Regions from separate parts of the Gordonia sp. SMJS1 genome, predicted to be linked through region 2. Evidence: riboswitches for the same ligand, from Rfam matches in the RefSeq annotation. Region 2 holds a riboswitch; the other holds the start of a gene.
What was found. A riboswitch is a leader RNA that binds a small molecule or an ion and turns the genes downstream of it on or off. The one in region 2 is predicted to bind cyclic di-AMP.
Positions count from the first base shown of each region.

Region 1: linked by a shared signal. The riboswitch ahead of QAD21_RS15175 (C40 family peptidase) and the one ahead of QAD21_RS05915 (transglycosylase family protein) in region 2 are both predicted to bind cyclic di-AMP.

Region 1 covers NZ_CP123381.1:3,341,756-3,345,152, forward strand. Annotated here, with positions in the region: gene QAD21_RS15170 (NlpC/P60 family protein) at 1-616, opposite strand, end outside; gene QAD21_RS15175 (C40 family peptidase) at 847-1,533, opposite strand; cyclic di-AMP (ydaO/yuaA leader) riboswitch at 1,550-1,781, opposite strand; gene QAD21_RS15180 (DEDD exonuclease domain-containing protein) at 2,395-3,397, shown strand, end outside.
Region 2 covers NZ_CP123381.1:1,296,764-1,300,160, reverse strand. Annotated here, with positions in the region: gene moaA (GTP 3',8-cyclase MoaA) at 8-1,096, shown strand; gene QAD21_RS05920 (hypothetical protein) at 1,108-1,356, shown strand; cyclic di-AMP (ydaO/yuaA leader) riboswitch at 1,582-1,798, shown strand; gene QAD21_RS05915 (transglycosylase family protein) at 1,805-2,425, shown strand; gene QAD21_RS05910 (molybdenum cofactor biosynthesis protein MoaE) at 2,555-3,001, opposite strand; gene QAD21_RS05905 (molybdenum cofactor synthesis domain-containing protein) at 2,998-3,397, opposite strand, start outside.

The sequences.
Region 1 (3,397 bases), 2.0 Mb from region 2:
TCGACTTGTAGATCGACCGGATCTGGATCGCCTGGAGCTGCAGGTCGGCTTGCTTCGTCTGGAGGTCACCACGGACCCGTTCGGCGCGGGAGACCGCCTCGGAGGCGGCCACCGCCGTGCGCTCGGCATCCTTCTTCGCGACAGCGGTCCTGGCCCGTACCTTCTTGATCGCGGTCAGGTCCACCGACGCCTGACGCGAGATCATGTCGAGACCCGACATCTGGTCCAGGAGCGCCTGCGGGGAGTCGCTGACCATCACGGCGTACAGTCCGCTGACCCGCGCGCCCTGATAGCTGGCGCGGACGATCGCGTCGACTCGGTTCTGGTGCACGGCGAGCTGGGCGCGGCTGGTGTCCAGCGTCTGCTGCGCCTCGGCCGCGGCTTTCTTGGCCGCCGCCACGATGCCGCGCTGCTTGTCGTACTCGATCTTGGCGTTGTGCATCGCCTCGGTGGTCTTCTCCGCGTCGATGCCCAGTTGCTTGTAGCGGTCGAGCAGCTGATCGGCCGAGCGCGCGGGCACCGCACGGGCGTCCCCGACGCCGCCGGCGACGGTCGGTGCCAGAACGGCGAACGCCGACAGGACACAGAGCGCCACCATCAGCGGACCCGAACGCATCCTCGGCCGCATCGCGCGACCACGCCCCTCCCCGATCAGCACGGTCTACTCACTCCCTCGTGTGTGCTCGTCGATCCCTGAGCATCCCGGGCCCCTGCACCCGTACCCCGCGTCCCGTCGACCACCCTAGGCGGCCGACCGGCCCCCGGGACTGGTTCGGGCGGATCGCAATCCACGCGATCCGCCCGTCCAGAGACCTTCGTGCTCAGTCTGTTCGTGTTCAGTTGTCGTCAGTACCGACGGATGCCCGTCAGGGTCCACTCCTTGACGGCGTCGCGCTTGACCGGCGTGCCGTAGTTGGACGAGTGGACGAACTGACCGTTGCCGACGTAGATGCCGGCGTGGCCGCCACCGTTGAAGATCATGACGTCGCCGGGCTTGGCCTCGGAGTACGACACCGCGCGTCCGCCGCCGAGCTGGCCGTAGCTGTCGCGCGGGATGTTCTTGCCGGCCTGCTTGTAGGACCAGTAGATGAGGCCCGAGCAGTCGAATGCGTTGGGGCCGGCGGAGCCGTAGGAGTACGGCGCACCGATCTTGCTCTCGGCGGCCTTTACCGCCTTCTGACCGGCGGTCAGCTGCGGCTGGCCCAGGGGCGCGCCGCCACCCTGCGGGCGGAACTGCTGCGGGATCTGCTCCGGCGCGATACCCGGCACGGTGAACTGCCCCAGGTTGGGGATCTCGACCGTGGCGGCGGGCGACTTCTTCACCGGCGTGGCCTCAGGCGCGGGCTTGGCCTCCGGGGCCTTCGCGCCGGGCAGGGCCGGGATCTCGAAAGTGCCCAGCGGGGTGTGGACCGGGGCGGCGAGAGCAGGGCCGGCGGCTGCGGCGAGCGAACCGAGTGTGATCGATCCAGCGATCACCGCCTTCTTGGCGACCGTGCTGCCACGATTGGGCTGTTCCAAACGATGTTTGGCCACGAAGCGAGTTCTCCTTCAGATCTTCCTCTACCGCCGACCGAGTTAGCTGTCGGGTTCGGGCCGGAAGAGTGGCCCTACACGTTTTCGCGCATGAGGTATCCACTGGACACTCATGCATGGCAACGCGATTCACCCCGATTCGGATCGGTTTCGACCGAGTCGCATCAGTGGTGATGCGCTCCGACGAGCCCGTCCGAAGGTTGTGGTTCCCCGGTTCGCCCGCGAGGGCGATTGAGCGGTGACTACTGCGGACCACTTCTGTTGAAGCGGGACGCTCCGCAAAGGTCTCAGAAAGGTTACGAAATCGGATGCGCTCTGTCCACTAAGCGACAGACAGCCAAACCTCGGCCGCTTCTCAGCCTGCCCTGAGGACGGTCACAGAAGCGCGTCGATCCGGCGCCTGAACTGCGGTTTTGGCTGATCTTGCAGATCGTGCAGCGCCGCTGGTCACCATTGCAGCAGCCTGCAGAACGTCGATGGCGAGGTCCAGTTCGGCATCCGCGTCCGAGGTGGCCGCCGTTACCGAACCTCCACCTTCGTGGGACATATCGTCCCAGCTCGGACCACCAAACAGCACTGTCATCATGCACCCGTCGCAAGCGACGGGACGAGCCGGGCAGCGCGCACAATCGACGTACATAATGTGATCTCCATCTCATCTGGCGAGGGTGGGCCGCGTCGGCCCCGTTACGGGTCGTTGTGACCGTGAGAAGACCGCATTTCTCACGTCCAGGTGGAGACTAGGGGCGCCCACCGACAAGTCCGTCGAACAGCGATCGACACAGCAGTCACACGGGTCACACGACACGATGTCGGAGCGTCGCGGTCGCGATGTCGGTGGATCGAACTAGTGTTCGCCGGGTGACGCAGACCAGCGTGGACGGCTCGCCCGCGGGGCAGCTCACCTTCGCCGACCTGGAGGCCGCCGACCAGGGGGCCACGGGTGAGACGACGAACGAATTCAGCGACCGGTCGCTCTTCGAGACGACCCTCGTCGTCGTCGACCTCGAGACCACCGGGTCCGACCCGGTCCGCGACCGGATCACCGAGATCGGCGCGGTCAAGATCCGCGGCGGCGAGGTGGTCGGCGAGTTCGCCACGCTGGTCGACCCCGGCCGGCCGATCCCCCCGCAGATCGTGACCCTCACCGGCATCACCACCGCGATGCTGACCGACGCCCCCCGGATCGAGTCGGTGCTGCCGTCGTTCTTCGAGTTCGCCCGCGGCTCGATCCTGGTGGCCCACAACGCTCGTTTCGACATGGGTTTCCTTCGGCAGAACGCGATCCGGCTCCACCTGCCGTGGACGTTCAGCCTCAGCCTGTGCACGGTGACCATGGCCCGGCGCATCCTCAGCCGTGACGAGGCGCCGACGGTCAAGCTCAGCGCGCTCGCCGACCTGTTCGACGTCTCCGTGCGGCCCACCCACCGGGCGCTCGACGATGCGCGCGCCACGGTGGAGGTCTTCCACCGGCTCCTCGAGCGCGTCGGCAATCAGGGCATCGCGACCGTCGGCGAGCTGACGTCGTATCTCCCGAAGACCGACCCGCGCCTGCGCGCCAAACGCGCACTCGCCGACCATGTCCCGGCCCGTCCCGGGGTGTACCTGTTCCGCGGCCCGTCGAACGAGGTCCTCTACGTGGGCACCGCGGTGGACCTCCGCCGCCGGGTCCGGTCGTACTTCAGTGGCAACGACCCGCGCCGCCGCATCGCGGAGATGGTGCTCCTCGCCCAACGGGTCGACGTCGTGGAGTGTTCCCACGCCCTGGAGGCCGCCGTCCGCGAACGCCGGCTCCTCGGCGCGCACGCACCGGCGTACAACCGACGATCGACCCAGCCGCACAAGGGTTGGTGGGTGACCCTGA
Region 2 (3,397 bases):
CAGCACCATGAGCACGGTCGGCCTCGGACTGCCGCTGCCCCGCTCCCCGCGGGAAGCAGCGACCTCCGATGTGCCCACCGACGGGCCGTTGCTCGACACCTTCGGTCGGGTCGCCAAGGATCTCCGGGTCTCGGTCACCGACCGCTGCAATCTGCGGTGCTCGTATTGCATGCCGGCCGAGGGCCTCGACTGGATGCCCACCGACCAGGTGCTCTCCACCGACGAACTGATCCGGGTACTCACCGTCGCCGTGCGCGACCTGGGAATCGAGCGCATCCGGTTCACCGGCGGCGAACCACTGTTGCGCCGCGACCTCGAAGACGTCATCGCCGCCGTCGCGGGCCTCCCGCAGTCACCCGAGATCGCGATGACTACGAACGGACTCGGACTGCCCCGGCGGGTCGGCGGTCTGGTCGACGCCGGCCTCGACCGCATCAACGTCTCGCTGGACACCATCGACCCGGTCCGCTTCGCCGACATCACGCGCCGGGACCGTCTGACGGATGTGCTCGACGGCCTGGCGGCGGCACGCCGCGCCGGGCTCGACCCGGTCAAGGTCAACGCCGTGGTGCCCGACCGCAGCGACCTACCCGGAGTCCCCGACCTGCTCGCCTACTGCCTCGAGCACGGTTACGAGCTACGGATCATCGAGCAGATGCCACTCGACGCCGACCACGCGTGGCAGCGAGCGCAGATGGTGACCGCACAGGAGATCCTCGCGACCCTGCGGAAACGGTTCGCCCTGCTGCCCGACCCCGCCCCTCGAGGAAGCGCTCCCGCCGCCACATGGCTCGTCGACGGCCACCGCGGCGCCCACGGCCCAGCACGGGTCGGGGTGATCGCGTCGGTCACCCGGCCGTTCTGCGGGGACTGCGACCGCACCCGGCTCACCGCGGACGGATCACTGCGCAACTGCCTGTTCGCGACGTCGGAAACCGACATCCGGCACGCGCTGCGCACCCTCCCCGACGACGAGATCGACGCCGCCCTCGCGCGCCTGTGGCGCGCGAACATGTGGGCCAAGGCGGCCGGCCACGAAGTGAACGCGGCGGGCTTCACCCAACCGGATCGGCCGATGTCGGCGATCGGCGGCTAGGCTCGCGTCCGATGCAGCTCACAGTTCGTTTCTTCGCGGCCGCGCGCGCCGCGGCCGGTGCCGAGGAGAAGGTGATCGACGTCGACCCGTCGACCCCGCTCGGCGCCCTCGAGGGCATCCTCGCCGCCGGAAACCCCTCCCTCGCCACGGTTCTCGAACGCTGCTCGTATCTGCGCGACGAGATCGCGTTCTCCGATCGGACGCGTGCGCTCGGCACGTGCACGACACTCGACGTCCTCCCCCCGTTTGCCGGTGGCTGACGACACACCCGGCTTGTGACCTTAGTCACATCACGGCGCGGTAACAGGATGGGCACGGGACGGCCACTAACCCGTTGAACTGGGATGACGGCCGAAGTGGGTCGGAAGACCCGGATCCGGGCCGAAAATCGCTTGCGTCCAAGCAGGTGATTCAGTCCAACGAACGACGTACTGTTCGAAGCGTCCTCCTCGGAGGTCACGACACAGCAACCAAGACATAACGTCCCACCGGCCGCGCCGAGCCTCGTTCCGCCGGTGGGAACGACAAGCAATCTAGGAACGAGGACGGGGGACCCAACCTCATCCCCTGAGACCGGGCACCACACCAGGTGTCCTCGGGGTTAAGTCCCGGAAGTCGCGGCGACCACCACGACGACCCGGGACCGAGCACCTCTCGCTCGAACCCGACAGCTGACTTCGTAGGCGCGTGGAGAGAGGAAACACATACATGTCCGGACGTCATCGCAAGCAGACGACCAGCACGGCCGCCAAGACCATCACCAAGGTCGCCCTCACCGGCGCGGTCCTCGGCGGCGGAGCAGCCCTCCTGGGCACCGGTACCGCCAATGCGGCCACCGACGCCGAGTGGAACCAGGTCGCGCAGTGCGAATCCGGTGGCAACTGGGCCATCTCGACCGGGAACGGCTACCACGGCGGCCTGCAGTTCTCCCCGAGCACCTGGACCGGCCACGGCGGCGGCGAGTTCGCCCCGACCGCCGATCAGGCCTCGCGCGAGGAGCAGATCGTCGTCGCCGAGCGTGTGCTCGGTTCGCAGGGCAAGGGCGCCTGGCCCACCTGTGGCACCGGCCTGTCGGGCTCGACCCCGCGCAGCGCGCCGACCGACACCCCGCGTGAGATCGCCCCGGTGCTCCCCGGCGGCAACGGCAGCGTCGATCTGGCGAAGACCACCGAGGACGTCGCCAACCAGGTCACCGACGCCCTCACCGAGGCCGGCGTCAGCCCCGAGATCAAGAACCTCTGGCAGGCGGCCAAGGACAGCGGCGTCACGCTGAACCAGGATCAGATCAAGCTGTTCAACGACAACAAGCACCTGCTGCCCAACCCCTGATCGCCGCTCGACGCCTGATCTGGGACCCAGACGAAGGGCCCCGCACGATGAACCATCCGTGCGGGGCCCTTTTCCATTGGTTTCGACAAGCTCAACCAGCGGGGGGTCAGCTCAACCAGTGGGGCGGAGTCAGGCCGAGTTGACCCACTCGTCGGTGCCGTCGTCGAAGAACTGGTGTTTCCAGACCGGTAGCCGGGCCTTGACCTCGTCGACGAGGCGCGAGCAGGTCTCGAACGCCGCTCGACGATGGTCGGCCGCCACCGCGACCACGAACGCGATGTCGCCGATCACGAGGTCGCCGACCCGGTGGGACACCGCGACCGCGCGCACCCCGTCGACCGCGGAGACCTCCGCGACGACCTCGGCCAGGACCTTCGTCGCCGTGGGATGCCCCGAGTAATGCAGCGCGGTCACGGTGCGGCCGCCGTCGTGGTCGCGGACCGCGCCCACGAACCCGACCACCGCACCGGCTTTGCCGTCGGCGGCGTCGATGACCATCGCCTCGTGGTCGGCCAGCGTGATCGGCTCGTCGACGACGGCGGTGTGCACCATGTGCGAGCCGGCCTCACGGGTCATCGGTGGTCGCCTCCGCGGATCTGATCGAGCGCGTGGTGGACGACCCCGGCGAGGACGCCGAGCCCGTCGCGGACCCCGCCGGTCGAACCGGGCAGGTTCACGACGAGGGTCGTCCCGGCGATTCCGGCGAGTCCGCGTGAGAGGACCGCGGTGGGCACCGTCGGCAGCCCGGCCCAGCGGATGGCGTCGGCCAGACCCGGGATCTCGACGTCGAGGAGCGGGCGGGTCTGTTCCGGAGTCCGGTCCGTGGGCGTCAAACCCGTTCCGCCCGTGGTGATGACGAGGTCGACCTCGGCGTAGATCGCGGCGCGGAGGGCCTCGCCGACCGGCGGGCCGTCGGCGACGACGTCGCACTCGTCGACGGTGAAGCCCTGCTCGACCAGCCAGGCCTCGATG